4 regions of the Hydrogenophaga sp. PBL-H3 genome follow, and region 1 is predicted to be linked to each of the others. Evidence: predicted binding sites of a transcription regulator. Region 1 holds the regulator's gene; each other region holds the start of a gene.
What was found. The regulator sigma-54, encoded in region 1, starts transcription at its own class of promoters, with help from an activator protein. The targets are predictions, from matches to a motif close to TGGCANGNAANCTGCTTT.
Positions count from the first base shown of each region.

Region 2: a site for sigma-54 is predicted at 2,112-2,129, ahead of F9Z44_RS06145 (circularly permuted type 2 ATP-grasp protein). Genes of this name have one in related genera too.
Region 3: a site for sigma-54 is predicted at 7,187-7,204, ahead of F9Z44_RS06125 (transglutaminase family protein). Genes of this name have one in related genera too.
Region 4: a site for sigma-54 is predicted at 5,920-5,937, ahead of F9Z44_RS20250 (pilin). Genes of this name have one in related genera too.

Region 1 is NZ_CP044972.1:452,254-460,507, reverse strand. Features, by position in the region: gene F9Z44_RS02185 (THUMP domain-containing class I SAM-dependent RNA methyltransferase) at 1-1,278, opposite strand, end outside; gene rpoN (RNA polymerase factor sigma-54) at 1,275-2,903, opposite strand; gene lptB (LPS export ABC transporter ATP-binding protein) at 3,013-3,807, opposite strand; gene lptA (lipopolysaccharide transport periplasmic protein LptA) at 3,813-4,448, opposite strand; gene F9Z44_RS02165 (thiol:disulfide interchange protein DsbA/DsbL) at 4,634-5,287, opposite strand; gene F9Z44_RS02160 (SPOR domain-containing protein) at 5,363-6,058, opposite strand; gene argS (arginine--tRNA ligase) at 6,073-7,746, opposite strand; gene F9Z44_RS02150 (HTH-type transcriptional regulator ArgP) at 7,759-8,254, opposite strand, start outside.
Region 2 is NZ_CP044972.1:1,277,478-1,282,680, reverse strand. Features, by position in the region: gene F9Z44_RS06150 (alpha-E domain-containing protein) at 1-585, opposite strand, end outside; gene F9Z44_RS06145 (circularly permuted type 2 ATP-grasp protein) at 648-2,087, opposite strand; gene F9Z44_RS06140 (sigma-54-dependent Fis family transcriptional regulator) at 2,281-4,200, shown strand; gene F9Z44_RS06135 (NAD(P)/FAD-dependent oxidoreductase) at 4,373-5,203, shown strand, end outside.
Region 3 is NZ_CP044972.1:1,266,818-1,275,071, forward strand. Features, by position in the region: gene F9Z44_RS06115 (transglutaminase family protein) at 1-819, opposite strand, end outside; gene F9Z44_RS06120 (circularly permuted type 2 ATP-grasp protein) at 912-3,512, opposite strand; gene F9Z44_RS06125 (transglutaminase family protein) at 3,608-7,114, opposite strand; gene F9Z44_RS06130 (DNA internalization-related competence protein ComEC/Rec2) at 7,267-8,254, shown strand, end outside.
Region 4 is NZ_CP044972.1:4,322,014-4,330,267, reverse strand. Features, by position in the region: gene F9Z44_RS20275 (CHASE2 domain-containing serine/threonine-protein kinase) at 1-1,661, shown strand, start outside; gene F9Z44_RS20270 (Stp1/IreP family PP2C-type Ser/Thr phosphatase) at 1,699-2,484, shown strand; gene F9Z44_RS20265 (FHA domain-containing protein) at 2,530-3,159, shown strand; gene F9Z44_RS20260 (CHASE2 domain-containing protein) at 3,315-4,985, shown strand; gene F9Z44_RS20255 (MBL fold metallo-hydrolase) at 4,982-5,785, shown strand; gene F9Z44_RS20250 (pilin) at 5,978-6,475, shown strand; gene F9Z44_RS20245 (PglL family O-oligosaccharyltransferase) at 6,608-8,254, shown strand, end outside.

The sequences.
Region 1 (8,254 bases):
CGACTCCTTGAAGCGCATCTTGCCGGGCAGCTTGAGGTCGGGCGTGAGCAGCCAGGCGGTCCAGCCGGCGTAGTGGCTTTTCCAGTGGGCGGCGAGCTGGTTGAAGAAGTCGCTGCCGTCGCCGCCATCGGCCATCTGCGCACTCTCGCGGCCCAGCCGCGAGACCTCCGATTCCCCGCGGCCCAGGCCCGGCGCGGGTGGTGCGGCCTTGCCAACGGTGAACGTGCGCGGCTCGCGCGGCGCCATGCGCTGGGCGCGGGCACTGGCGCGGTCTTCCGAGCTTTGCCCCGCCACACCAGCGGCGGCGATGCGCTCGCCGTAGGGCGGGTTGAGCAGCATCACGCCGGGTTTGTTGCTGGGCGGCATGCGCTGCAGTGCATCACCACCGCGCAGCTCGATGGCGTGGGCCACGCCCGCGCGCTCGGCGTTGCGCTGCGCGAAGTCGACCATGCGGAACGACACGTCGCTGCCGAAGACGATGGGTGGATGCCCTTCGGGCCAGTCGCGTTGCTGGCGCTCTGCATCGTCCAGGATGGGTTGCCACACATGCGGCTGGAACGGCAACAGCTTCTCGAACGCGAAGCGGCGCAGAAAACCCGGCGCGATGTTGAGCGCGATCTGCGCGGCCTCGATCACCACCGTGCCGCTGCCGCAGCAGGGGTCGTACAGCGGCACGATGTCGTCCAGCGGCTGGTCGGCGCAGGCGTCCCAGCCGGTGGCGGCGATCATGGCCGCGGCCAGGGTTTCCTTCAGCGGGGCGTCGCCCTTGTCCTCGCGCCAGCCGCGCTTGAACAGCGGCTCACCCGAGGTGTCGATGTACAGGCTCACCGTCTCGGTGGTCAGGTGCACGTAGATGCGCACGTCGGGCCAGGTGGTGTTGACGCTGGGGCGCTCGCCGCGCTTCTCGCGGAAGCGGTCGCAGATCGCGTCTTTCACCTTGAGTGCGGCGAAGTTCAGCGAAGTCAGCGGGCTGTGCTGCGCGGTGATCTCGACCTTGATGGTCTGAGCCGGCGTGAACCAGATCTCCCATGCCACCTCGCTGGCGGCGTGGTACAGGTCTTGTTCAGAGCGGTAGCCACCGTGCCAGAGCTGCACCAGCACGCGCTGCGTGAGGCGGCTGTGCAGGTTCAGGCGCATGGCGTCGCGCCACGAAGCGTTGAGCGCCACACCGCCGCGCGCCTTGTGCGGTGCGTCCACGCCGGTGATGCGCTTCACTTCAGCGGCGAGCATGTCCTCAACGCCGGCGGCGCAGGGCAGGAAAACTTGTAACTGGTTCAAAGCGATTTTCTGAGGTTCGCGGGCGCGATTCGCAGCGCCTCGCGGTACTTCGCCACGGTGCGGCGCGCGCATTCGATGCCCTGTTCGCGCAGCAGATCGGAGAGCTGGTTGTCCGACAGCGGCTTGGCGGCTTCTTCGGCGGCGATGAACTGCTTGAGCAGCGCGCGCACGGCCGTGCTCGACGCGTTGCCACCGGTCTCGGTCCCCAGCGACGAGCCGAAGAAGTACTTGAGCTCGTAGGTGCCGAAGGGCGTGGCCATGTACTTGGCGGTGGTCACGCGGCTGATGGTGGATTCGTGCAGGCCGAGCTCGTCGGCGATCTCACGCAGCACCAGCGGGCGCATGGCGAGTTCGCCGTGCATGAAGAAATTGCGCTGGCGTTCCACGATGGCGCTGGACACGCGCAGGATGGTGTCGAAGCGCTGCTGGATGTTCTTGATGAACCAACGCGCCTCCTGCAGGCGCTGCTGCATGGCGGCGTGGCCGGCCTCGCCGCCGTTGTCGCGTCCACCGCGGTTCTGGCGCATGGCGCTGGCGTACACATCGTGCACGCGCAGGCGGGGCATCACCTCGGGGTTGAGCAGCACCTTGAAGCCGCGGCCAGCGCGCGTGACCAGCACGTCGGGCACGACCACGTTGCGCTCCAGGTCCAGGAAGCGGCGACCCGGCTTGGGTTCCAGCCGCGCAATGAGGCCGAGTGCGGCGCGCACGGTTTCATCGTCCAGGCCGCACAGGTTGCACAGGCGCTTCACATCGCGCTTGGCCACCAACTCCATGGACTGCCCGCAGATGGCCAGGGCCGCGCGCGCCTCGGGCGTGTTGCGCAGTTCCAGGATCTGCAGGCGCAGGCATTCGGCCAGGCTGCGCGCGCCCACACCGGAAGGCTCCATGTGCTGCAGCAGTTGCAGGGCCATGGTCAGGCGCTGCTCCAGCGCCTCGCGTTCTTCCAGACCTTCGTTGGGGTCGTCGGTTTGCACACGTCCCGACAGGGCCTGCCAGGCCGCAGCCAGCTCGGCCAGGCTGTCTTCGATGTAGCCGTCGTCGCTGAGCGATTCGATCAGGAAGTACAGCGCGGCGCGGTCTTCGTCCGAGAGACGCAGGCAGCGCGCCTGGTCATGCAGGTGGTCCTGCAGGCTGATGTGGGCTCGGGCCAGATCGGCAGCGCTCGCGGTGTCGTCGTCGCCCGACGAATTGTTGTTGCGCGCGGGCGCGTCGCCACCCCACTCGCTGTCGTCGGGCGCCATCTCCACCGTGCCGTCGCCCTCCCAGCTCTCTTCCACCGGCGTGGCGCCGTCGAGCTTGCCTTCGATGGCATCGCCTTCGCTGCTGTCGCTGCTCGTGCTGCTGCTCGATTCGGTGCTGGAGAGCATCGGTCCGGGCGCTTCGGGCAGGGCGGCCTCGGCGATCTGCTCGCCCACGCTCACCGGCGCGTCGGTCTGCTCCAGGCCAAACGCTTCGCGCTCGGCCAGGTCTTCGGAGCGTTCGAGGAACGGATTCTCGTCGAGCATTTGCTCGACCTCCTGCGCCATCTCCAGCGTGGAGAGTTGCAGCAGGCGGATGGATTGCTGCAACTGGGGCGTGAGCGCCAGGTGCTGCGAAACCCTGAGTGACAGGCCTTGTTTCATGAAAACGCCAGTGAGCAAACGGCGAGACGATTCGCCGCCGGGCCGCCCCAAGGCGAATCAGCCCCCTCGGGGGGCAGCGAAGTACACGAAGTGACGAGCGTGGGGGTCATCACATCCTGAAATGTTCGCCGAGGTACACGCGGCGCACGTCGGCGTTTTCAACGATCTCGGCCGGCGTGCCGCTGGTGAGCACGTGGCCGTCGTTGATGATGTAGGCGCGGTCGCAGATACCCAAGGTCTCGCGCACGTTGTGGTCGGTGATGAGCACGCCGATGCCGCGCGACTTGAGGAAACCGATGATGCGCTGGATCTCGATCACGGCGATCGGGTCGATGCCGGCGAAGGGCTCGTCGAGCAGGATGAAGCGCGGATTGGTGGCGAGCGCCCGGGCGATCTCGACCCGGCGGCGCTCACCGCCCGACAGGGCAGGCGCGGGCGAGTCGCGCAGGTGGTCCACGTGCAGGTCCTTGAGCAACTCGTCGAGGCGGGCCTCGATGGCGGCCTTGCTCAGCGCCTTGCCGGCCTCGTCCTGCTGCAGTTCCAGCACGGCGCGCACGTTGTCGGCCACGTTGAGCTTGCGAAAGATCGATGCCTCCTGCGGCAGGTAGCCCAGGCCCAGGCGCGCGCGGCGGTGGATGGGCAGGTCCTGGATGGCCTGACCATCGAGCAGGATCGTTCCGGCGTCCGAACGCAGCAGGCCCACCAGCATGTAGAACGAGGTGGTCTTGCCCGCGCCGTTGGGCCCCAGAAGGCCGACGACCTCACCCTTGAAGACCGCGAGCGACACGTCCTTGACCACCTTGCGGCTGCCATAGGCCTTTTGCAGTCCCTGGGCCTCCAGCCGACTGAGATCGGGGGCGGTCGTCGGGCGCTTGCCCGGGCTCAGCGCCTGCGCCGAAGGCATCGCCGTCACTGCTGGCCCTCGCCAAGCTGGTTGCTGGGCCGCAGATTGGCTGGCGGCGCCGGTTTGGGAGCGGGAGTGCCATCCTTGGGCACGGGTGTGAGCATGGCGCGCACGCGGCCGGTGGGGTTGTTGGGGGTGCGGCTGGCCACGCCGCCGTCCACCGTGAAGACGTCGGTGGTGTTGTTGTAGACGATCACGCTGCCGGTGGTTTCGTCGTTGAGCTGGGTGCCCTTGAAGCGCTTGAGCACCGCATCGCCCACGAACCGGACGGAGTCGGCCTGGCTGTCGTATTCGATGCGCTGGGCCGTGCCTTCAATGAATTCGTCCACGCCGTCGCGCTTCTGGCGGAAAAACCCCGGGCTGCCGTTGACGATGCCGAACTGATGGCCCTGGGCATCCTGGCGCACCTCGACCTTGGCGCCCCGGATGACGATGGTGCCCTTGGTGATCACCACGTTGCCCGTGAAGATGCTGGTCTGGCGCGCGTCGTCGTAGCGCAGGGCATCGGCCTCGGCATTGAGTGGCAGGGTGCGGTCGGCTTTTTCGGCTTGTGCTGCGCTGGTCAGCAACAGACCCACCACCAGGCAGGCGCCCGGCCAGTACGACCGGCGGAAGAAGAGGTTGGGCAAGGTGGAGTGCATGGAGTTTTAGGGCACGAAACTTGCATTCATTGTAACGACGGGATGAAGGCTGCAAGGGCCCGAGAACTGCTTTACCCACTCTTTTCTCGCATCCTCTCAGGAATGCCGGGCGCCGGTCGCGCCACGAGCGTTCGCGCCAAAGACAAAGCCCGCCGAAGCGGGCTTTGTCCCTTGAAAGACGCGACTCAGGCCTTGCGGGCCGCTTCGACGATCAGTGCATCGGCCACCACCAGGGTGCGGGGGCCCTGACCATTCACATAAAAGCGCCCGGCCACGCCCAGCGACGGCGTGCCTTCGACGTTGTAGGCCTCCTGCAGCTGGGTGGCCTTGGCCGCCAGTCCCACCGCCGCACCGTTGTAGAACTCGTTGAAACGGGCCATGTCCACCCCGCCCTGCTTGTCGATCCAGGCGGTGATGGCGGGCTGGGTGGTGAGCGGCTGGCGGTCGACGTGGATCGCCTGAAACACCTTGCCGTGCAGCCGGTCCACCAGCTTCATGGCTTCGAGCGTGAAGTACAGGCGCTGCATGGGCACAAAAGCGGCGCTGAAGGCCACCGGCACGCGCCGCACGTTCACGTTGGCCGGTTTCTTTTTGGCCCACTCGTCGAAAGCGGGTTCGAAATTGAAGCAATGGATGCAGCTGTAGGCAAAGAACTCGACCACCTCGACCTGGCTGGCCGGACTCTCCACGGGCGCCGGGCGGCCCAGGCGGATGAAATCGGTGCCTTCCTTGGGCGCCACGCGCTGGGCCAGCGCGGGCGTGAGCGTCAGGCCGCCGGTGGCGGCCAGGGCGGTGGTGCCAGCGGCCAGCAAGGACCGGGAAAAATCGCGACGTTGCATGAAATCAAACTCCTTGATAAGGCTTGCTTGGGGCGGGCATGGCGTTGAAAGTTCCCGGCTGGCCTGCGCAGTGGTTCAGCGTTGCACGCGCACCAGCGCCGCTTCGACACCGTTGGCCTGCAGCTGCTCCTGGGTGAGGTCGGCCATGGCCTTCTGGTTGAACGGGCCCACGCGCACGCGGTACACGGTTCGGCCCGACTGTTCGCGCTCGGTCACATCGGCATTGATGCCCAGCATGGCGAGCTTGGCGCGCTGGGCTTCAGCATCTTCGGGCGAGCGAAACGCGCCGGCCTGCACGAAGTAGGTGAATGGGTCAGCGCCGGGCGCCGGTGCAGCCGCCGCGGTGGCGGGCGCGGCCGCCGGTGGCGTGCCCAGCTTGGACTGGACCAGCTCGCCCAGCGGATCGGTCGCTGGCTTGCTCCCGGCGGCCGGCACCGGGGGCAGGCCCTTGCCGTCGGCCGGCGGCACCACGATGGCGCCAGCAGCCCCGGGTGCGACCGCCGCCGCTGGCGGGGCCGCAGGAGCCGGGGTCGGCGCCGTGGCGGCATCGCCATTGAGCACCTTGTTGGGGTTCCAGCCTTTGTTGCGCTCGGCTTCCAGCGCGTCCTGTCCAGCGTTGCGCGACACATTGCGGTCGACAAACGGGATCGGCACGCGCGTGACGTAGACCGCCACCGCGAGCGCAATGCCCAGCCCCACCAGCAGACCCACCACAAGGCCGATCAGGGTGCCGCCGAGCGAACTGCGGGATTGCACAGGTTTCTTTTTCATTGCGTGTCTTGCCATCACATTTTCTGCGGGGCACTCACGCCCAGCACAGCCAAACCATTGTGCAGCACCTGTGCGGTGGCCGCGACCAGGGCCAGGCGCGCGTTCTTCACCGCCAGGTCGTCCACCAGGATGCGCTCGGCGTCGTAGTAGCTGTGGTAACTGGCGGCGAGCTCGCGCAGGTAGAAGGTCACGTCGTGCGGTGCGAAGTCGCGCGCGGCGTCGCTGAGCATGGCGGGGTACTTGGCCAGCAGCAGCATGAGGGTCTGGGCGGGCGCACTGTCCAGCGCGGAGAGGTCGGCGTCTTTCAAGGTGTTCACATCACCACCCCAGCTGACCAGCACCGAGCAGATGCGCGCGTGCGCGTACTGCACGTAATAGACCGGGTTGTCGTTGTTCTTCTGCACCGCGAGGTCCACGTCGAAGGTGTATTCGGTGTCGGGCTTGCGGCTGAGCAGAAAGAAGCGCACCGCGTCCTTGCTGGTCCATTCGATCAGGTCGCGCAGTGTCACGTAGCTGCCGGCGCGCTTGCTGATCTTGACCTCCTCGCCACCCCTGACCACCCGCACCATGGTGTGCAGCACGTAGTCGGGGTAGCCCTGGGGGATGCCCACGTTGGCCGCCTGCAGGCCGGCGCGCACCCGGGCAATGGTGCCGTGGTGGTCGGTGCCCTGGATGTTGATCACCTTGGTGAAGCCGCGCTCCCACTTGGCGATGTGGTACGCCACGTCGGGCACGAAGTAGGTGAACGAGCCGTCGGACTTGCGCATCACGCGGTCCTTGTCGTCGCCGTAGTCGGTGCTCCTGAGCCACAGCGCGCCGTCCTGCTCGTAGGTCTTGCCGGCCTCGATCAGTTTCTGCACCGTGGATTCGACGCGCCCGCTGGTGTACAGGCTGGACTCCAGGTAGTAGTGGTCGAACTTGACCGCAAAGGCCTGCAAGTCCAGGTCCTGTTCATGGCGCAGGTAGGCCACCGCAAACTGGCGCATGCCATCGAGGTCGTCGATGTCGCCGCTGGCGGTGAACGCGCGGTCGTCGGCTGTGACGGTTTTCTTTGCCAGGAAGTCGGCCGCGATGTCGGCGATGTAGGCGCCGTTGTAGGCGTTATCAGGCCACTGCGGATCACCAGGCTTGAAGCCTTGCGCGCGCAGGTGGGTGGAGGTGCCCAGCGTGGCGATCTGCACACCCGCGTCGTTGTAATAGAACTCGCGGTGCACGCTCCAGCCCTGGGTCTGGAACAGGCTGCAGATGGCGTCGCCCAGCGCGGCCTGGCGGCCGTGGCCCACGTGCAGCGGGCCGGTGGGGTTGGCCGACACGAACTCCACCATCAGCTTCTGGCCGTTGGGCTCGGCCATGCCGAAGCGCGCGCCCGAGGCGAGCACCTCGCGCACGATCTGCTGCTTGGCCGATGGTTTGAGGCGGATGTTGATGAAGCCGGGACCGGCGATGTCGATGTCGGACACCCACAGCGCGTATTCGGGACGGGCCAGCAGCGCCGCACGCAAGGTGTCGGCCAGCTGGCGCGGGTTGAGCTTGAGCGGTTTGGCCAGCTGCATGGCCGCGGTGCTGGCGAAATCGCCGTGTGCGGCCACTTTGGGCGACTCGAACGCGGCCTTGGCGCCCGCACCGGGGGAAAGGTTCTCGAGCGTGCTGGCCAGGCCAGCCAGCAATTCCTGTTTGATCTTGAGCATAGGGTCGCGATTTTAGGCGGGGGGCGGCGCCGGACGCAGATGCGTGGCCGCGGCAGCCTTCACCGCCGCCGTGAGCCGCTGGGCCGAGAGCGACTCGTGCGCCCAGTGCTGCCAATAAAGCACCACGTCCACCGTCGCGTCGGGCAGTATTTCCTGCAGGCCGGGGCGATGTGCCAGGTGTTGCTCGGGCACCATGCCCCAGCCCAGGCCGAGTTCGATGGCGGTCTCGAAGGCTTCCACGGCGGGTGCGAAATGGCGCGGGTAGTTGGGCTGGCGCAGACCGAAGTGCTGTTCCAGAAACGCGTCCTGCAGCGCGTCCTTGCGGTTGAAGATCACGGCCGGCTGCGCCAGCAGCTTGTGGATGGACACCGCGCCGCGCGGCGTGCGGCAGCGCTGCGCCACGGCCGGCGCGGCCACGCAGCGGTAGCGCATCACGCCCAGCGGCTCGGCCACGCAGCCGCGCATGGCGGTGGCCAGCGTGGTCACGCAACCCATCACGTCACCACTT
Region 2 (5,203 bases), 820 kb from region 1:
GCTGGCGTTGCCGAAGAAGTCGCTGTGCACGGCGTGAAACTTCACATCGAGCAGGCGCGCGGTGTTGTCGGCCCGCTCCAGGAAGGTGCCCATGCGGTAGAAATGGAAGGCTTCATCCTGCAGCATGGTGCCGATGGCCACGCCGCGCGAGAGGTGCGAGCGGAACTTGACCCACTCGAAGAACTGGCTCGGGTCGCGCTCGAACTCCTTGCCCTTGAGCATGCGGCTGAGTTCCAGCCAGGTCTGGTTTTGTGTTTCCCAGAACTCGGTGGTGAGCGCGCCGCGCACGGCACGGGCGTTTTCACGCGCGGCCTTCAGGCAGGTGGCAATGCTCGACGGGTTGGACTCGTCGCGCACCATGAAGTCGAGCACATTGCGTGGCGTGATTTCCTGGCCGTATTTCTTGTTGTAGGCGGGCATGAGCTCGCTGATGACGAGCAGACCTTCCCAGCCGACCTGGGCCACGGCGGCGGACTGCGGCAGCAGCGAGGTCTGGTAGTTCACGTCGAGCATGCGGGCGGTGTTCTCCGCGCGCTCGGTGTAGCGGGACATCCAGAAGAGGTGGTCGGCGGTGCGTGACAGCATATGGGGTCCCTATGTTCAGATGGGGTCAGAGCTGAAGATCCGACCCCAGGTCAATTCGATGTTCAGTCTTCGAGCACCCAGGTGTCCTTGGTCCCGCCACCCTGTGAAGAGTTGACAACCAAAGATCCATCCTTCAGCGCCACGCGCGTGAGGCCGCCGGGCACCATCTGCACCTCCTTGCCGCTGAGCACGAAGGGGCGCAGGTCGATGTGGCGCGGGGCCACGCCGCTTTGCACATAGGTGGGGCAGGTGGACAGCGAAAGCGTGGGCTGGGCGATGTAGCCGCTGGGGTTGGCCTGCACGGCCTGGCGGAAGTCCTCGATCTCGGCCTGGGTCGACGCCGGGCCGACCAGCATGCCGTAGCCCCCGGCGCCATGCACTTCCTTGACCACCAGATCCTTCATGTTGGCCAGCATGTACTTGAGGTCTTCGGCGTCGCGTCCCATGAAGGTGGGCACGTTGTTCAGGATGGGTTTCTGGCCCAGGTAGAACTCGATCATCTTGGGCACGTAGGGGTAGATCGACTTGTCGTCGGCAACGCCGGTGCCCACCGCGTTGCAGATGGCCACGTTGCCGCTGCGGTACACGCCCAGCAGGCCAGCGCAGCCGAGCGTGGAGGTGGGGCGGAACACCAGCGGGTCGAGGAAGTCGTCGTCGACGCGGCGGTAGATCACGTCCACCCGCTTGGGGCCGCGCGTGGTGCGCATGTAGACGAAGTTGTCCTTGACGAACAGGTCTTGCCCCTCGACGAGTTCCACGCCCATCTGCTGCGCGAGGAAGGCGTGTTCGAAGTAGGCGCTGTTGTACATGCCGGGCGTGAGCACCACCACCGTGGGCTCGGCCGTGGTGGCCGGGCTGCTGGCGCGCAGGGTCTCCAGCAGCAGGTCGGGGTAGTGGGCCACCGGGGCCACGCGGTTGGAGCCGAAGAGTTCGGGGAAGAGCCGCATCATCATCTTGCGGTCTTCGAGCATGTAGCTCACGCCGCTGGGCACGCGCAGGTTGTCCTCCAGCACGTAGTACTCGCCCACGCCGTCGGCGTTGGGGGCGCGCACGATGTCGATGCCCGCGATGTGCGAATAGATCTGGTGCGGCACGTCCACGCCCATCATCTCGGGGCGGAACTGCGCGTTCTGGAAGATCTGCTCGGCCGGCACGATGCCGGCCTTGATGATTTCCTGCCCGTGGTAGACGTCGTGGATGAAGCGGTTGAGCGCGGTGACGCGCTGCACCAGGCCTTCTTCCATGCTGTGCCACTCGTGCGCCGGAATGATGCGCGGGATGAGGTCGAAGGGGATGAGGCGCTCGGTGCCGGAGCCGTCCTCGTCCTTGGCGCCATACACCGCGAAGGTGATGCCGACGCGGCGGAAGATCATTTCCGCCTCTTCGCGCCGGGAGGCCATGACCTCCTCGGGCTGCTGAGCGAGCCAGCGAGCGTAGTTCTCGTAATGGGCCCGAACCTCGCTGGGCGAGGCGTTCATTTCGTCAAACATCGGTCTGCTCATGGGCTGTTTTCTCCTGATCACAGCATAGCAAGGAGTGGGCCAGCATTGGCCAATGCTGGGGGTTTCCAGCGTGTTTCCTGCCTCCGGGCACTAACGGAAAACCCTGAGAACCGGGGCGCCCGGGTCGGCATTTAATCGAAAGTCGCGTTGGCCCGGTCCAACTTCTGCAACTGGCCGAACCGGGAGCCCGACCATGAATGCAAGCCAGCATCAACACATTGCAGCGGTGATGCAGGTCGCTGAAAACGGCCTGGGCGCGCCGGTGGCTGCGGGCAACGAGCAGGTCATCCGCGAGTCCTGGCACCGCTGCGTGCACGAACACCAGCTCGACCCCACCCGCATGCAGGAGGCGGTGATCCTGCCGCAGGCCCGTCTGCGGGAACACCAGGACCAGATGGAGGCCTTCCTGCACATCGCGCGCCACGGTCTGGAATCGCTCTACACCAAGGTGGCGGGCCTGGGCTATGTGGTGCTGCTGACCGACGCGCGCGGCGTCACGGTCGATTTCCTGGGCGACCTCGTGTTCGAGCCCAGCCTGCGCAAGGCCGGCCTGTACCTGGGCGCCGACTGGAGCGAACAACGCGCCGGCACCTGCGGGGTGGGCACCTGCATCACCACCGGCCAGGCACTCACCGTGCACCTGGACGATCACTTCGACGCCACCCACATTCCGCTGACCTGCACCACCGCGCCCATCTTCGACAGCCGGGGCGTTCTCAGCGCGGTGCTCGACATCTCTCAGCTGAGCTCGCTGCAGCCCAAGGCCAGCCAGCACCTGGCGCTGCAGCTGGTGCAGATGTATGCGCACGACATTGAAAACGCCGCGTTTCTTCACCAGCACCGCCGCGACTGGATCCTGCGGCTGTCGGCTGCTCCCCAGTTCCTGGATGTGCAGCCCGAGTACATGCTGGCGCTGGACGCCAACGGCCGCGTCATCGGGCACAACCGCCGAGGCCAGCTGGCCTTCCAGCGCCACGCGGGTCAGCCCCTGACCGGCCTGCACTTCGAGGACCTGTTCGATGTGCCGTTTTCCCGCATCGGGGACTTCGTGCAGGCGCGCCCCTCGGACCAGCGCGCGCTCATGCCCATTGGCAAGCGCCAGCTGCTGTTTCTCTCCGCATCGCCCCCGCCCTCGCGCCTGGCCACCGCCCAGACCACCCCGCCCTCGCCACTGCCGCATCCGCTGCGCGCCCTGTCGGCGGGCGACGCCGCGCTCGAACGCCAGATCCACCGCGCCGCGCGGCTGGTGAACTCGCCCATCAGCCTGCTGGTGACCGGCGAGACGGGGGTGGGCAAGGAGTATTTCGCCAAGGCGGTGCACGCCAGCAGCGAGCGGCGCCACCGCCCATTCGTGGCGGTCAACTGCGCCGCCATCCCGGAGAGCCTGATCGAGAGCGAGTTGTTCGGCCACCTGCCGGGCAGCTTCTCCGGTGCCGCGCCCAAGGGCAAGCGGGGCCTGATCCCCGAGGCCGACGGCGGCACCTTGTTCCTGGACGAGATCGGTGACATGCCCCTGCCCTTGCAGGCCCGCCTGTTGCGGGTGCTCTCGGAGCGCGAGGTGCTGCCGGTCGGCGCGCTCAAGCCCGTTCCCGTGAACATCCGCGTGATCGCCGCGACCCACGCGCCGCTGGAGGCGCTGGTGAAGGCCGGGCGCTTCCGCGACGACCTCTACTACCGCCTCAACGGGGCCCACATCGACCTGCCGCCCCTGCGCGAACGCTCGGACCTCGGCGCCATGATCGACCGCATGCTTGACGGCAAGACGCTGACACCAGGTGCGCGCGCCCGGTTGCTGGCCCACCCCTGGCCCGGCAACCTGCGCGAACTGCGCAACGCGCTGGACTTCGCGGTGAGCGTGAGCCGCACGCACACCATCGAGCTGGACGACCTGCCCGAGCTGAGAACACGGGAACCCTTGTCAGGCACCACCGGCTCGGCTGTGCGCCCCACCGCAGACCCGACCTCGGACGAGGCCCTGCTGGAAGCGCTCAGCCTGGCGCAGTGGAACGTCAGTGCCGTGGCGCGGCAACTGGGGCTCTCGCGCATGACGATGTACCGGCGGATGAAGCGCGCGGGCATCGTCTCGCCCAACCGGCAGACCACGCTGCAGTGACACCTGTCACTGGCAAGGTGTCACACCGAGACAGGTGCAACACCCCCGCAATGTTGAAAATATCCCGTTGAATCAACGACTTGAGATCGCCGCCGCCCTGGCACGGGTCTTGTGATGTCTGCACCGGTCGAACCTTCATGTTGAAGGCGACCCACAACAGGAGACAAGACACATGACCCCAACCCCTTCTCAAAGGGCTTCGAGCTGGCTGTCCGATTTCGAGACCGCCTTGTCCACTGGCGACGTCGACGGAGCCACGTCCGCTTTTGCCGAAGACGGTTTCTGGCGCGACCTCGTGGCCTTCACCTGGAACATCCGCACCCAGGAGGGCCGCCCCGCGATCGCGGCCATGCTGCGCGATCGCCTCGCCGACACGGCGCCCAGCCACTTTGCGCTGGAAGGCGAGGCCACCGAGGCCGATGGCATCGTCGATGCCTGGTTCACCTTCGAGACGAAGGTGGCCCGGGGCCGCGGGCACCTGCGCCTGAAGGCCACGCCCGCTGGCGACCAGGCCTGGACCTTCCTCACCACCATGACCGAGCTCAAAGGCTTCGAGGAAAAGCGCGGCGAGAACCGCATCAAGGGCGCCGAGCACGGCTCGAAAAAAGCGCGCAAGAGCTGGCTGGAACTGCGGCAGGACGAAGAGGCGACGCTGGGTTACGAGGAACAGCCGTATGTGGTGATCATCGGCGGCGGCCAGGGCGGCATCATCCTCGCGGCGCGGCTGAAAAAACTGGGTGTGCCCACCATCGTGGTGGAGAAAAACGCACGGGCCGGCGACAGCTGGCGCAACCGCTACAAATCGCTCTGCCTGCACGACCCGGTGTGGTACGACCACCTGCCCTACATGCCCTTTCCGGACGACTGGCCAGTGTTCGCGCCCAAGGACAAGGTGGGCGACTGGCTGGAGATGTACACCAAGGTCATGGAGATCAACTACTGGGGCTCGACCACCGCCAAAAAGGCGCAGTTCAACGAGGCCAAGGGCGAGTGGGAAGTGGTG
Region 3 (8,254 bases), 810 kb from region 1:
GTCCTCGCCGGGGCTGCCCCAGCCGCAGCGGTTGTTGGTGGGGTCAAAGTCGAACCAGGCGCCGCTGGTCACGTGTTCTTCGCCTTCATCCAGCTCGTTGACCACGGGCACGTAGACCGAGACCCAGGCATGCGAGGCATCGGCACCGATCAGGCGCACCTTGCCGGGGGCCGGGCGCGTGAGCAGATAGCCGCTCACATAGCGAGCCGGCAGGCCGAGCGTGCGCAGGCAGCCCAGCATGATGTGGGCGAAGTCCTGGCACACGCCCTTGCCTTGGGCCAGGGCAACGAGTGCGGGTGTGTTGACCTCGGTGCTGGCGGTCTCGTAAGTCAATTCGGTGTGGATGAGCTCCATCAGCGCCTGGGCCGCGGCCAGCGCGGGCAAGCCAGGTTTGAACGCGGGGCGTGCGAAGGCCGCAAAGGCATCGTCGCGCGGCACGTAAGGCGAGGCGAACAGGAACTCGGCGGCCGGATCAAAGGGGGCGTTGGCCCGGTAGCGGAAATGCTCGCGCACACGTTCCCAGGTCATGCCACGCCAGGGCGGTGCCTGGGGCAGCGGCTGGTGCGCGCGGGTCTCCACCAGGCTGTCGGCCTCAACGGTGAGCACGTTGTGCGCGGCCTGCAGCGAAAAGAAGGTGCGCTGGTTGCCGAACACGTCGGTGGTCTGGCTGCGCGCGGCGGGCATCGGATCGATGCGCAGTTCGTTCTCGATCAGGCGCTGGCTCGGCGTGCTCAACGGGCACAGGTGCACCATGTGCTGCGCCAGGTCGATCGAGCCGTGGTAGCGGTAGCGGGTGCGGTGGAGGATGCGCAGGAGCATGTCAGGACCTCCGCCGGGCCGTCCCAAGGAGGGCCAGCGCCCCCTCGGGGGGCAGCGACGACACGAAGTGCGGAGCGCGGGGGCTCATGTTCCTAGACTCCGAGGGACTGATTGCGCAGATCGGCGTGGCTGAAATGCAGGCGGCTGAGTTCGTTGGAGAGTTCCACCGCCGCGATCTCACAGCCGTCCAGCAGCTCGGCAAGCTCGCTCCAGGTGCGCAAGCCTTCTGGGCTGCGTTGCCAGTTGCTCAGGTCTTGCAGCACCCAGGTGTCGGGGTTGGGCAGGCCCTGCGCCAGCACGGCGTCTTGCGGCGTGGCGCTGTTGGCCAGCTTGGCCAGGCGCGAGCGCAGCGTCTGCACCACCCAGGCCAGCGAACGTGGGTTGTCGCGGTCCATCACAAGCAGGTCGATCAGCGCCACCATGTCACGCCGCTGCTGGTACTGCGCATGGAAGGTGATGGTGCTGTCGAACAGCGCCACCACGGCCTCGAAGCCCGCCTGGTCGTGCACGCAGCCATGTTCGAGCGCCAGCGACAGCGCGCGCGACAGCGTGACCAGGCGTTCGATGTGGCGGCCCATGGAGAGCAGGCGCCAGCCGTCGTCGCGCACCATGCGGTCGGTCTGCGATCCGGTGATGGCGGCGAGCAGTTCGCTGGCGTTCTGCAGTGCGGTCAGGGCTTCTGCAGTTGTGTATTCGGCCTCGGCCGAGAGGGCTGCGCAATCGCGGGCAAAGCCGGTTTCGGTGCGTTCGATCAGGTGCCAGTGTTCCTGCGACAGGCGCTCGCGCACCTGTGCCGCCGCTGCCTTGAGCGCGCGCAGGTTGAAGCCCACGCTGTGCGACCTGGCGGCAAGGGGGTCGGAGGCCTTGGGAGCGAGGGCGGCGATCAGGCTGCGCGCAAACACGCGCGGTGAGACGGTGGCGGCCGGGGCTTCGGAGAGGACCAGTGCGTTTTCGGTGGCGGTGGCCGTGAGCCAGGCCATGAGCGGGCGTGAATTCGGTTCTTCGCCACCGAGGTGGTTGAGCACGATCTGCGCAAGGCGCACGCTGTTTTCCGCGCGCTCGGTGTAGCGGCCCAGCCAGAACAGGTTTTCAGCGGCTCGGCTCGTCACAGGGCGTTTTTGTTGTGCCAGCGCCAGCGTGCTGGGGGCCGACTGCAGCAGGCTGGTGTGGTCCACCGGGCCTTCGGTGAGCACCCAGCAATCGGCGCTGCTGCCACCGCGCTGCATGGCGGCGATGAGTTCACCGCGCTGAGCCAGGCGCACCAGGCCACCGGGCAGCACGCGCCAGGAGCCGGCGCCATCGGCCAGCGCGAACACCCGCAGCATGGACGAGCGCGGCATGAGCCGCTCGCCCGACCAAGTGGGCGTTTGCGACAACGGCAACCACGACTGCACGGTGTAGTTGTCGGGGTGGCGCGCCATGCGCCCGGACCACTCGTCCAGTTCACGCTCGCTCAGGCTTTGTCCCATGGCGGTGTCCAGGCCCGAGCGTGGGTAGGTTGGCTTGATCACGCTGCTCTTGATGAGGGGCAGCACCTCGCGCAAGGCCGCATCTTCGCCGCACCACCAGGTGGCCAGGGAAGGCATGGCCAGCTCCTCGCCCAGCAGGTGGCGGCTGATGGCCGGCAGGAAGCCGAGCATGGCGCTCGATTCAAGTGGCGCCGAGCCCGGCGCGTTGGCCAGCAGCACATTGCCCGCGCGCAGCACCTGCAGCAAGCCGGGCACGCCCAGGCGCGAGTCGGAGCGCAGCTCCAGCGGGTCGAGCCACTCGTCGTCCAGCCGCTTGATCAGCGCGTGCACCGGCTCCAGGCCGCTGAGCGTCTTGAGGTACAGGCGCTGGTCGCGCACGGTGAGGTCACTGCCCTCGACCAGCGTGAGGCCGAGGTAGCGCGCCAGGTAGGCGTGTTCGAAATAGGTTTCGTTGTAGGGGCCGGGCGTGAGCAGCGCGATGCGCGCGTTTTCGCCTTCGGGCGCCATGCGCTTGATGCCGTCCATGAGCGCGCGGTAGCTTGCGGCCAGGCGCTGCACTTTCATGCCCGCAAAGGCCTTGGGGAACTGGCGCGCGATGGCGATGCGGTTTTCCAGCAGGTAACCCAGGCCCGAGGGCGCCTGGGTGCGCTGGCCCACCACCCACCAGCGGCCATCGGGCCCATGGGCCAGATCGAAGCCCACGATGTGCAGCCAGGTGTCGCCCGGCGGCTTCACGCCCTGCATGGAGCGCAGATAACCGGGGTGGCCCTGCACGAGCGCGGCGGGCAGCAGCGCGCGCCTGAGCAGTTCGCGCTCGCCGTACAGGTCGGCCATGATGGCGTTGAGCAGGCGCGTGCGCTGCAACACGCCGGCTTCGATCTGTGCCCAGTCCTGGGGGCCGATCAGTGTGGGGAAAAGATCGAGCGCCCAGGGGCGCTGCAGGCCGGCCGACGCGTCGGCATAGACGTTGTAGGTGACGCCGTTGTCACGGATCTGGCGTTGCAGGTTGTCGCTGCGGCGATTCAGGTCCTTGAATCCGTCGGTACCGATGTGCTCGAAGAAGCTGGCCCAGTGCGGCGCCAGTTCATCGCTCCCGGGCTTGCCACCAGCGCGCAACTCGTCTCGGTGACCCATATCGGCCGGGACCGACAACGACAAAGCCCAGTCGCCGGGATGGTCGGGACTGAACTCGTCAAACAGGGAGTCGGAGGCGTCGTTGTTCACTGCACCCGAGTATGCCCGCTGGCCCGCAGGCGGTACCCCGCCCGGGTGACCGCCTTGTTGCTTGCGTCACACAGGGCATTTCACCCGGTGCCCGGTCAGTAACGCAGGTCCAGCGTGGTCGGGAACTCGCGGCTGCTGCTGGCCGGTTTCACATCCATGTGGCCGGGCGTGTGGCCCATCTGGAAGAAGCGCGACATGCGGCGGCTCTCGGCCTCGTAGGCATTGATCGGGAAGGTGTCGTAGTTGCGTCCGCCCGGATGGGCAACAAAGTACTGGCATCCGCCCATGGAGCGCTTCATCCAGGTGTCGACGATGTCGAACGTGAGCGGTGCGTGCGACGGAATGGACGGGTGCAGCGCCGAGGGTGGGCTCCACGCCTTGTAGCGCACACCGGCCACATACTCGCCGGCGGTGCCGGTGGTCTGCATGGGAATGGCGCGGCCGTTGCAGGTGATCACGTGGCGGCTGTCGTTCCAGCCGTTCACGCGCACTTCGATGCGCTCCAGCGACGAGTCCACATAGCGCACGGTGCCGCCCGGTGCGCCTTCTTCGCCCATCACGTGCCAGGGCTCCAGCGCGCTGCGCAAGGTGAGTTCGATGCCGCGCGCGGCGACCTGGCCGACCATGGGGAAGCGGAACTCGAAGTGCGGGTCGAACCAGGCCATATCGAACTTGTAGCCAAAGTCGGCCAGGTCGGTGAGCACGTCCTCGAAGTCCATGCGCACATAGGTGGGCAGCAGGTAGCGGTCGTGCAGTTCGGTGCCCCACCGGGTGAGGCGGCCGTGCCAGGGCTGCTGCCAGAAGCGCGAGACCAGGGCGCGCAGCAGCAGCTGCTGCGCGATGCTCATGCGCGCATGCGGCGGCATTTCAAACGCGCGCAGTTCCAGAAGGCCGAGGCGGCCGGTGGGTGTGTCGGGCGAGTACAGCTTGTCGATGCAGAACTCGCTGCGGTGCGTGTTGCCCGTCACATCGATCAGGATGTTGCGCAGCGTGCGGTCGACCATCCACGGCGGCATGTGGTCGCCATACGTGGTGCGGTTTTTCTCGATCTGGGCCAGCGCGATCTCTAGCTCGTACAGCTGGTCGTTGCGCGCTTCGTCCACGCGCGGCGCCTGGCTGGTCGGGCCGATGAAGAGGCCGCTGAACAAATACGACAGCGAGGGGTGGTTGTGCCAGTAGGCAATCAGGCTGCCGAGCAGCTCGGGCTTGCGCAGGAACGGCGAGTCTGCCGGCGTGGCGCCGCCCATCACGAAGTGGTTGCCGCCACCGGTGCCGGTGTGGCGGCCATCGGTCATGAACTTCTCGGCGCACAGCTTGGTCTGGTGCGCGGCTTCGTACAAAAACTCGGTGTGCTCCACCAGTTCGCCCCAGGTGTGGGCGGGGTGGATGTTGACCTCCACCACGCCCGGGTCGGGCGTGATCTGCAACATCTTCAGGCGCGGGTCGCGCGGTGGCGGGTAGCCTTCCAGCACCACGGTCACGCCCAGGCGCTCTGCCGTGGCTTCCACCGCAGCCAGCAGATCGAGGTAGTCCTCCAGGTGCGCCATGGGCGGCATGAAGATGTAGAGGTGCTGAATCTTGCCGCCGCCGGCCTTCTCGGCCTTGGGGCCGTTGGCGCGGTGCGGGTCGCGGGCTTCCACGCACAGCGCGGTGCGGGTGAGCCAGGCGGCCGATTCGGCGCGTTGCGGAAAGCGTGCCGACAAGGCCTGCGCCGGTGCTGCGCCGGGGCCTGGCTGACCCGGGCGCAGGCCTTCCACGGTCTCGCTGTCGGGATCGAAATCCATGCCCTGCATCGACACCGTGCCGCCCTCGGCAAAGCCACCGCCCACCTGGTGCGGTGACACCTGGTGCTTCACGGCGGCGCCGCGTGGCAGTGGGTCGCGCGCGGTGTGCGGGTCTTGTTCGATGTGGTACGGGTAGTCGCCGGCCGAGACCCAGGGCAGGGAGTCCAGCGGCAGGCGGTAGCCCATGGGCGAGTCGCCCGGCACCAGGTACATGCGCTCATCACGGAAGAACCAGGGCCCGGTGGACCACACCGTGCCCGAGATGCGCGCGTAGTTGCTCTTGCCGTTGTTGGACAAGGCGCCGTTGGGGCCCGAGGCCTGCAGCGGCAACACATAGCCCACCGTGGCCTCCAGGCCCCGGGTGAACACGCGGCGCAGGCGAGCGCGCTCCAGTTCGTCGTCGAGCTTGGCGTCGAAAGGATCCACGTTGACCGGCAGCCGGCGCTCGCGCCAGAGGTAGTACCAGGTGTCCTCGAAACCGGGGGTGATGTACTGCGTGGACAGGCCGAGCTTGCGCGCGAGGGCCTGCGTGAAGCGGCGCGCATCGTCGCTGGTGTAGTGCTTCTCGTCGCGCTCGTCGGCCAGCAGCGCGGGGTTGCTCCAGATGGTTTCGCCATCGGCGCGCCAGAACATCGAGAGCGCCCAGCGCGGCAGCTGTTCGCCCGGGTACCACTTGCCCTGGCCCATGTGCACGAAGCCGCCGGTGCCGTATTCCACCCGCAGGCGGTCCAGCAGTTCGGTGGCGTAACCGCGTTTGGTCGGACCGAGCGCGTCGGTGTTCCATTCGCCCGCGTCGCGGTCGCTGGTGGCGACAAACGTGGGCTCACCGCCCATGGTCAGGCGCACGTCGTGTTTCTTCAGGTCCACGTCAACCTTCTCGCCCAGCGCCACCACGCCGGCCCACTGGTCGTCGGTGTAGGGCAGGGTCACGCGGGGCGATTCGTAGACGCGGGTCACGCCCATGTGGTGGCTGAACTCCGCCTCGCATTTGTCCATGGCGCCTTCCACCGGCGCCGCGCTGGAGGGCTGCGGCGTGCAGGCCAGCGGTATGTGGCCTTCACCGGCGAGCAGGCCCGAGGTCGGGTCCAGGCCGATCCAGCCAGCGCCGGGCAGGAACACCTCGCACCAGGCGTGCAGGTCGGTGAAGTCCTGCTCGGGGCCATTGGGGCCGTCGACCGATTTCACGTCCGACTTGAGCTGGATCAGGTAGCCCGAGACGAAGCGCGCGGCCAGGCCCATGTGGCGCAGGATCTGCACCAGCAGCCAGCCCGTGTCGCGGCAGGAGCCGCTGCCCAGCTTGAGCGTTTCCTCAGGCGCCTGCACGCCCGGCTCCATGCGGATGGTGTACGCAATGGCGTGCTGCAGCTTCTGGTTCACGTCGACCAGGAAATCGATCGTGCGGCGCTCCTTGCGGTCCACCGTGGCGAGGTAGGCCTTGAGCAGCGGGGTCACCGGCGCGGTGACGAGGTAGGGCGCGAGTTCCTTTTTCTGCTCTTCGTCGTAGCTGAACGGGAAGTTTTCGGCGCGCGGCTCCAGGAAAAAGTCGAACGGGTTGTAGACCGCCATTTCCACCACCAGGTCGATGGTGACCTTGAATTCGGTGGTGGGCTCGGGGAACACCAGGCGGGCCTGGTAGTTGGCGAACGGGTCCTGTTGCCAATTGATGAAATGGCCTTCGGGCTCGATTCGCTGGGAGTACGACAGCACCTTGGTGCGGCTGTGCGGCGCGGGCCGCAGGCGAACCACTTGCGGGCCCAGTTTGACCAGCCGGTCGTATCGATAATGCGTGATGTGGCTCAGAGCGACATGAATGGCCATGTGGGGGCTTTCAACGGGGAGGAAACAATGAATCGTCGGACACCGGCGGGACCGTGGGCGCTGGATCTCATCCTAGCAAGTCTTGCGCCAAAGAACGATGAAGGCAGCGCCAGCGCTGCGTTTGCGGCGCTGCCGCGCTCGCTGCGCTGACCATGCGTTGGGCTTGGCTGGCGGGCTTGCCGGGCTGGGTGCTGGGCGTGGCGCTGCAGTTGCAGCAGGCGGCGTTGTGGCCCTGGTGGGCGTATGCCTTGCTGTTGTGCGCGCCCATGGCGCTGTGGGCTGTTTCTCGCTTCAGGGGTCGTGCCCAGGGCCTGGCACTGGCTGTTCTTGCGGGTGGCCTGATCGGTTTTGGGCTTACCGGCGCGCGTGCCGTGCACTTCGCCAGCCAGGCGCTGGACCCGGCCCAGCAAGGGGCCGACATCGAGCTGACCGGGCGCGTGGCCTCGTTGCCGCAGCGCCTGGGGCAGGGCGAGCGGTTCGACTTCATCGTGGAGTCGGCTGCGCGCGCAGGGGCGCCGGTGCACCTGCCCGAGCGCGTCCAGCTGGGCTGGATCAGCGGCTTTGGGTCAGCCGCCGGTGAGCCGCCGCGGGAGTTCACCCGCCAGGGCCCGGGCGTGCGCGCCGGGGACCGCTGGCGCTTCACGGTGCGCCTGCGCAGCCCGCACGGCTTGTCCAACCCCCACGGTTTCGACCGGGAGCGCTGGCTCTGGGAGCAGGGCCTCCAGGCCACCGGCCATGTGAAGCTTGGGCCGCGCGACCCGGCGCCCCAGCGGCTGGGCGCCAGCGGGTTGCATCCCATGGACGCCCTGCGCCAGAGTGTGAGCGAGCGCATCGACGAACGCGTGGACGACCCGCGCAGCGCCGGTGTGCTGGCCGCCCTGGTGGTGGGCGACCAGTCCGCGATCGACCGGGCCGACTGGACGCTGTTCCGCACCACCGGTGTGGCCCACCTCATGAGCATCTCGGGCCTGCACGTGACCATGTTCGCCTGGCTGGCCACGGCCCTGCTCGCCTGGGGTTGGCGTCGCCTGGCGCCGGTGTGGCCGCAGGCGCTGCTGTCGGTGCCCGTGCCGGTGGTGGCCGGCCTGGGCGGGGTGGTGCTGGCGGTGGCCTATGCCCTGTTTTCCGGCTGGGGCGTGC
Region 4 (8,254 bases), 520 kb from region 1:
GTGTGGGCACCTTGTTCACCACGCCGGTATCGGCCGCCCTCTCGCCGGCCGCCATCCTGGCCCACATCACTTCCAGCATCCTCGCCGGTCACCACATCGCGCAGCCGGTCTGGGGCGGCCTCGCGGTGCTGGGCGCTTTGCTGCTGGTCGTGGTCTATGTCGTGTGGGTGTTGCCCCGGTTGTCGGCGGCAGCCGGAGCGGCTTGCACCGGCGTGCTGTTCATGGTCTTGCTGGGGGCCGAATACGGTTTGTTGTCGGCCGCAGCCACCTGGCTCCAACTGGTGTTTCCAGCGGCGCTCTTGCTCATCGGGCACCTGGCGCTCACCACGCGGCGTTTTCTCGTCACCGAGGCAGGCAAGGCCAAGTCCGACGAAGAGTCGGCCGAGACCAACCGCATGATGGGCCTGGCCCTGCAGGGGCAAGGTCAGCTGGACATGGCCTTCGACCGCATGCGCCGTGTGCCCTTCAGCGACGCGCTGATGGACAACCTCAAGCACCTTGCGCTCGATTTCGAGCGCAAACGTCAGTTCAACAAGGCCGAGGCTGTTTACGAACACATGGCGAAGCTGGACCGTTCCGACGCCGATGTGCAGCGGCGTTTGAAGCGGGCAAAGAACCTGTCGGAGACGGTGGTGCTCGGCGGCGGCTCCTCGCACCCGGGCGGCACCTTGCTGCTGGACAACGGGGGCGTGGAGAAACCCATGCTGGGCCGCTATCAGGTGGAGAAAGAACTGGGCAAGGGCGCCATGGGCGTGGTCTACCAGGGACGCGATCCCAAGATCGGCCGCACGGTGGCGATCAAGACGCTGGCGCTGAGTGCCGAGTTCGAAGGCTCCGAACTGGTCGATGTGCGTGAACGCTTCTTCCGGGAGGCCGAGACGGCAGGCCGGCTGCAACACCCCAACATCGTCACCATCTTTGATGCAGGCGAAGAGCACGACCTCGCTTACATCGCCATGGAGTTCCTGCCCGGTCGTGATCTGGTCGAGTTCACCCGCGCGGGCAATCTGCTGCCGGTGTCCACGGTGCTGAGCATCGGCGAACAGGTTGCCACCGCGTTGGACCATGCGCACCGCCAACAGGTGGTCCACCGCGACATCAAGCCCGCCAACGTGATGTTTGATTCGGCGACCCAGTCGGTCAAGGTGACCGACTTCGGCATTGCGCGCATCACGGGTTCGAGCAAGACCAAGACCGGCATGGTGCTGGGCACGCCCAGCTTCATGTCACCTGAGCAGCTCGCCGGCCTGCACGTGGACGGCCGCTCCGACCTGTATTCGCTGGGTGTGATGCTGTTTCAGCTGCTCACCGGTACGCTGCCGCTCAAAGGCGACTCGATGGCCGCGTTGATGTACCAGATTGCCAATCAGCCCGCACCCAGTGTGCGCAGCTTTCGGCCGGAACTGCCGCAAGCGCTGGCCGACGTGCTGGAGCGGACCCTGGCCAAGTCGCCGGCGGACCGTTTCCAGACCGGTGCCGAACTGGCTGCCATGTTGCGGCGCTGCATCCATCCTGGAGAAGATGTGGCGCTTCCCCGCACGAACATCAGCGAAGCCAGCGCCGACTCGTTTGAAGTGACTCAGGCCTTGCCGCGCGATGCAGATAACGCGATGGCTGCCACGCTTGTCACGCCGCGGCCCGATTCAGCGCGTGGTTCCTGAAAAGACAACATCGTTCTGCGGGTATAACTTGAACTCTATGAATTTTGAGTATTTTTGTCTGACCGATCCGGGTCTGGTTCGTGACAACAACGAAGACTCGGTGTCGATCGATGCCGAGAGCCAGATTGCGGTGCTGGCCGACGGCATGGGAGGCTACAACGCTGGCGAAGTCGCCAGCGCCATGGCCACCGCCTTCATCAAGACCGAGCTGGGACGCTGGATGGCCGAGGGCGGCAACGAGGCCAGCGTGCGCGAGTTGCGCCGCGCCATGGAAATCTGCATCGACAACGCCAACCGCTCTATCTTCAACGCGGCCAACTCCAATCCTCAATACGCCGGCATGGGAACCACCCTGGTCATGGGCGTGTTCCTGGGCACGCGCGCCATGATCGGCCACGTGGGTGATTCGCGCTGCTACCGCCTTCGCGAAGGCAGCTTCACTCAAATCACGCGCGACCACTCCCTGCTGCAAGAGCAGATTGATGCCGGACTGATCTCGCTCGAACAGGCGCAGTACGCGACCCACAAGAACCTCGTGACACGCGCACTGGGTGTGGAAGACACGGTGTTGCTCGAAGTCAACGAATACCGGGTGGAGGATGAAGATCTCTACCTCTTTTGTTCGGACGGACTCAGCGACATGATGAGCGACGAGCGCATCGCCGCGATACTGATCACCGCAGGTACGCTGGAAGAAAAGGCCCAGGCCCTGGTCGATGCCGCCAACGACTGCGGGGGGCGGGACAACATATCGGTGATACTGGCGTATGCTCGATCCAAGCCGGTGCGCAAGGGAATACTCTCGCGCATGCTGGGCAAGTAATTCAGATTTCGACCAACAAATCTACAGGTTCCAGAGGAGTCGGCCATGCCGAAAATGATCGTTTCTATCGACGGTGTCGTCATCAAGGAAGTGCAGCTCACGAAAGACCGCACCACTCTGGGCCGCCGTCCCTACAACGACATCGTCATCGACAACCTGGCCGTCAGCGGTGAGCACGCCGTGATGCAGATGTCCGGCATGGACGTTTTCCTCGAAGACCTCAACAGCACCAACGGCACCTACGTCAACGGCAAGGCCATCAAGAAGCAGCAGCTTCAAAGCGGGGACACGGTCGAGATCGGCAAGTACAAGATCAAGTTCGTGCACGAAGGTGCGAACGAGAGCCACGAGAAGACCATGGTGATCAGTGCCGGCTCCGTCGTTGCCCCGGAGCCCACTGTGGCCATGGTCGCGGCCAATGCAGCCATCAAGGTCATGTCGGGCACGGCGGCTGGTCGCGAGGTGCCTCTGGTGAAGGTGGTGACCACCATCGGGAAACCCGGCGTGGCCGTGGCCGCCATCACCCGCCGCCCCCATGGTTTTGTCGTTGCGATGGTCGAAGGCGTGCAAAAGCCCACGATCAATGGCAGCCCCATCGGCACCGACGCGGTGAACTTGCGCCACGGTGATCTGATCGAGCTGGCTGGCACCAAGATGCAGTTCGTCCAGCAGTAATCACCACCGCTCGCCTCGGTGATCAACGTCCGAGGCGCCGTGACCGTCACGGTCACAGGCAGGGCGCTCTCATCCTCATGCTGCAGGCCCTGAAACAGCGCGGTCTGCGCTATCTGATCACGCTGTTGCCCCTGGGGCTGGCCTTGCTGCACGCATTGGGCTTCATCCCCACCCGTGCGGTACACCAGTTGGACAACATGGTGTACGACGCCCGTTTGCGTGCCACCATGCCCGGCACACTCGATCCGCGGGTTGTTATCGTGGACATCGACCGTCCTAGCCTGGCTGCCTTGGGACCCTGGCCGTGGCCACGTGATCAATTGGCGCGTTTGGTGAACACCTTGTTTGAGCAACAAGGTGCTGCGGTGCTGGGATTTGATGTCGTGTTTCCCCAGCCCGACCCCCAAGCCGGAGGCGACACGCAATTGGCCAATGCGCTCAGGGACCGTCCGGTGGTGCTCGGTTATTTCTTCAGCAACGAACCCACCGCTCGCACCACTGGTGTGTTGCCCGCCCCTGTGCTGGGTACAAACGTGCTGCAGGGTCGCCCGGTGCGTATCACCCGCTGGGACTCGGTCGAATCGAACATTTCCGAACTCGCCCAGGCAGTGCCCCGGGCGGGGGCCTTCAATGCGTTGCCCGACAAGGACGGCATGGTTCGGTCTCTGCCGCTGCTCGCCGAATACCAAGGTCGTGCGTATGAGTCGCTCGCGCTGGCGGTTGTTCGTCGTGCGCTGGGCTCCCCGCCCGTGGAGCCTGGCTTTGCCTCGGGGCTCATGTTGACGCGTCGCTTCAGTGGCCTGGAGAGCCTTCGCCTCCAACACGACGGACATACCCTCGTCATTCCGGTTGACGAGCGCGTTGCGGCCTTGGTGCCTTATCGGGGGCGCGGTGGGCCTGAGGGTGGATCGTTCCGCTATGTCCCGGCCATCGAGGTCTTGTCCGGGCGCCTGCCAGCAGGGCAGCTCCAGGGCAGGATCGTGCTGCTGGGCACGACTGCGCCAGAGCTCAAGGACTTGCGCCTCACACCCGTTGGGGCCCATTACCCCGGTGTCGAAACCCATGCCAATCTGATCACGGGCATCCTGGATGGAAACCTGCCAGTCAAACCAGACTACGCACTGGGCTACGAGCTGGTGGTTCTGTGCGCGTCAGGGCTGTTGCTTGCATTCGCTTTGCCTCGCATGCGGTTGTGGTCGGGCGGGCTGCTTGGCGCGGCTGTGTTGGTGGGGGTGATCGGACTCAACAGCTGGCTGTACCTGCGTCAAGGCTTGGTGTTGCCGCTGGCTGGCACCGCGTTGATGGTGGTGCTCACGACCGCGTTCGGCCTGGCAAGTGCCCGCTTCTTCGGCCGACCCTTTGAAAGTCCTTCAGACTGGCCCGCGGGGCTGAGTCTGGCCACCTTGCGGGCCACCTACGGTGTGGACCAGATCGCAACCGAGCAAGACCGGCAACGCCAACCCGATGTGGTGTGGCAAGAGATCGATCGCCTGCGCCTCGCGACGGGCGGCGCACCCATTGTTGTTTACACCCCGCTCGGCCCGAACAGTGAGCTGCCTGCCGGTCTGCGGGATGAACTGCGCTTGTGGCAACAGGCCTTGCGGGCCTGGCGCGCGCAAGACTGGGACGCGTGTGATGTTCACCTGCTCAATCTCCAGCGCCAAAATGCCAAAAAAGTCCTTTACCGCCTGTACGCGGAGAGGGTAGCCTCCCGCAGGCAGTTGCCGCTGAATCCCGCCTGGGACGGCGCGACGTCCATCGAATCGATTCATGCCTTGCAACCCAGGACCGGCCCGGCCGGCGACACCATGCCAAACAGCCAATGAGGGTACGCGTGCTGGGGTGCTCCGGAGCCATCGCCCATGGTTGCCGCACCACCTCGTTTCTGCTCGACCACGATGTCCTGATCGACGCCGGCACCGGCGTGGGTGACCTCACCCTGGACGAGATGGCGCAGATCGACCATGTGCTGCTCACGCACTCGCACCTGGACCATGTCGCGTCGCTGCCGCTGATGCTCGATGCCGTGGCCGCCCGCCGGCTCTCGGCAGGCGCCCAGCCTTTGCAGGTGCACGCCTTGCCCGGCACCATCGCAGCCCTCAAAGCCCACATCTTCAACAACCTGATCTGGCCCGACTTCTCGGCCATCCCCAGTGCCGAACGCCCGCTCATGCGCTTTGTGCCCATTGCCGTCGGAGAGGTGTTGCAGGTGTGTGGCAAGGCGGTCGAAGTGCTGCCAGCGGTGCACACCGTGCCCGCTGTCGGCTTTGCCGCCGCGTCGCCCTCAGGCCATTGGGTGTTCAGCGGCGACACCGGCCGCAACCCCGCCTTCTGGCAACGCATCAATCAATTGCCCGTGGCGATGCTGGTGATCGAGACAGCCTTCAGCGATCGCGAAGAGGCCCTAGCCCAGCGCAGCCTGCACTTGGCGCCCGGCTTGCTGGCCGAAGAGCTGGAGCAAATCGACAGCAGCCAGCGCTACCCCGTCTACATCACCCACACCAAGCCCGCCGAAACCGGCCTGATCATGGACGAGATCCGCCGGTTCGACGATGCGCCGCAGAGTGTGGATGGCACCCGGCACGACATCCGCTGGCTCAGTGCGGGGCAGACGTTCGAACTCTGACGGAGGGTGACAAAAACGGTTCTTGGCAACCGGAGTGACAAAAAATGTCGGCTTTTAGCTGGCAGAGATGTCACAAACCGTCACTGGGAGACTGCAAAGCGTGAAAAAGGGCGCGAAATCCAGCCAGTTCCAGTTGGCACGCAATCTGCTGATAGTCATGCGTACCAAACCCAACCCCAAGGAGTTTTTTCTATGAAGCGTTCCATGCAAAAAGGTTTCACCTTGATCGAATTGATGATCGTGGTGGCCATCATCGGTATTCTGGCTGCTGTTGCTCTGCCGGCTTATCAGGACTACACCAAGCGCGCCAAGATGTCGGAAGTGATTCTGGCAGCTTCCGCTTGCCGCACGAGCATCACGGAATCTGTGCAGACTTCTGCCAGCGCTGCCTCTTTCCCTACCGCTGGAAACTGGGGTTGTGAGTCGTCTATTGCTACTTCCACTTATGTTTCCCAGATTGCAACTAATGATGATGGTGCAATCCAGGTGACTTCGCAGAACATCGGTCCCGGCGCTAACGGTACGGTACGTCTCGTCCCGACAATCGTCAACCAGGGCGTGCAAGCATGGCTGTGCGGTCCTGGTGCATCTCCTGGCGGTGTGGACGCAAAGTTTTTGCCTGGTTCATGCCGCAGCGTGGATGCGCTTGTAACCAACGCTACTGGCTTCATTGCAACTTCTTCGCAATAAGCGATGAGAGATAGTCTAGGTTGTTCGGCTTTGAGCCAACCCTACCGACATCAGAAAGGCGCCCCGTTGGGGCGTTTTTCTTTGGTGGGTACAGCTCCGACGATAGTAGTCTCGCTTTTCTTTCTTGGGTGGATGACGACCAACCATTTCACCCCGTGGGTAAGCTGGCATGCCGAGTTGCCTTTTTTCTTTGCAATGTTGTTCGCTGCTTGGGTGGCCGTTGTGCGGTTGGTAAGACATGGTCGCACCGCAAGAGTGATGGTTCCTGCGCCCGCTTTGCCACTCCTGTTCCTTTTGGGAGTGACCCTGCTTCAGCTCTTATCAGGAAAGTTAATATTTTTGGGTGAGGCACTTACTACTTCTATTTACCTGATTCTGAGCATTATCTGCTTGGCAATAGGATTTGGATTGACCACAAGCGACTGTGGGGATGTGGTCGAACAGAGAGAGCGGCTTTCACCTATCGCAGCATTATCACTTGCTCTGCTTGCTGGCGGTATTGCCTCAACCATAGTGGCTTTGGTGCAAGTTCTTGAGGTGTGGGAAACATCATCTTGGATACTACGTATGCCCAATGTGCGCCGCCCGGGAGGTAATCTGGGGCAGCCTAATCACTTGGCTACATTGCTTCTGATGGCAATCGCCAGTCTCGTGTACCTTCACTCCTCAAGGCGCTTGGGGAATGGTGTGATGAGTCTTGTTCTGGCTCTGCTGTGTATTGGTCTGGCAATCACAGAGTCTCGAACAGGTGCTCTGGGCCTCTTGGCTCTGCTGGTTTGGTGGTGGTGGAAACAGCCGTTTATTACACCTCAGGTATCCCGATTTTGGGCGATTGGCATTGCCGCGATGTATTTGGCGATGTTTAAAGGTTGGCCCACACTGTTAACTACCATTCAAGTTCTGCCGAGCGGTACCCTCCGGGCTCGATTAGACGCCAGTGGGGGTGAGGCACGAATGGACGTGTGGCCTCAATTGGTTGATGCGATTATGCAGAAACCATGGATGGGTTGGGGTGTTCGGCAAACTGCTGAGGCGCACAATTCTGTGGCGCATACATATAATTTTAGTCTACCCTTTAGCTACAGTCACAATCTTGTCATCGACTTGGGTCTCTGGATTGGATTGCCCGTAACAGGGGTGCTATTCGTGATGACATTCATTTGGCTCTGGCGACGCGTGCGGGTTACAAAGACTCTAACGCCATGGTATGGAATGGCAATTGCCCTGCCATTGGGTGTGCATTCAATGTTTGAGTTTCCATTCGCATACGCATATTTCCTAGTACCTGCTATGTTGGGTCTGGGCGCAATGGAAGGAGCTCTTCAAAGGCCGCCAACAGTGTCCTTACGAACTTTGCCCGCTGTTGGCGTACTGCTCGTAACGTCGATGTTGACTTTATGGTCCGTAGTTGAGTATATTCAGCTTGAAGAAGATTTTCGCGTCGCACGGTTTGAATTGCTGCGCATTGGCGAAACAAATGTGGACGTTGAGCAACCGAGGAACATGATGCTCACTCAACTTGAGGCGCTCACTGATGCCACACGCGTTGTGATTAAACCAGGCTTATCCGCAGAACAACAGGATTTGCTCAAACGGGTCGCGCTCCACTATCCTTGGTCCAGCACTCAATATCGTTACGCTATGTCGCTGGCACTCAACGATCATCCCGCCGAAGCAGCACGACAATTACAAGTGATTCGTGCACAACACGGCGATAGAATCTATCGCAAATTGCGTTTACAAATTGAAGACCGGCTGATTGAGGTGAATGCCTCAGGT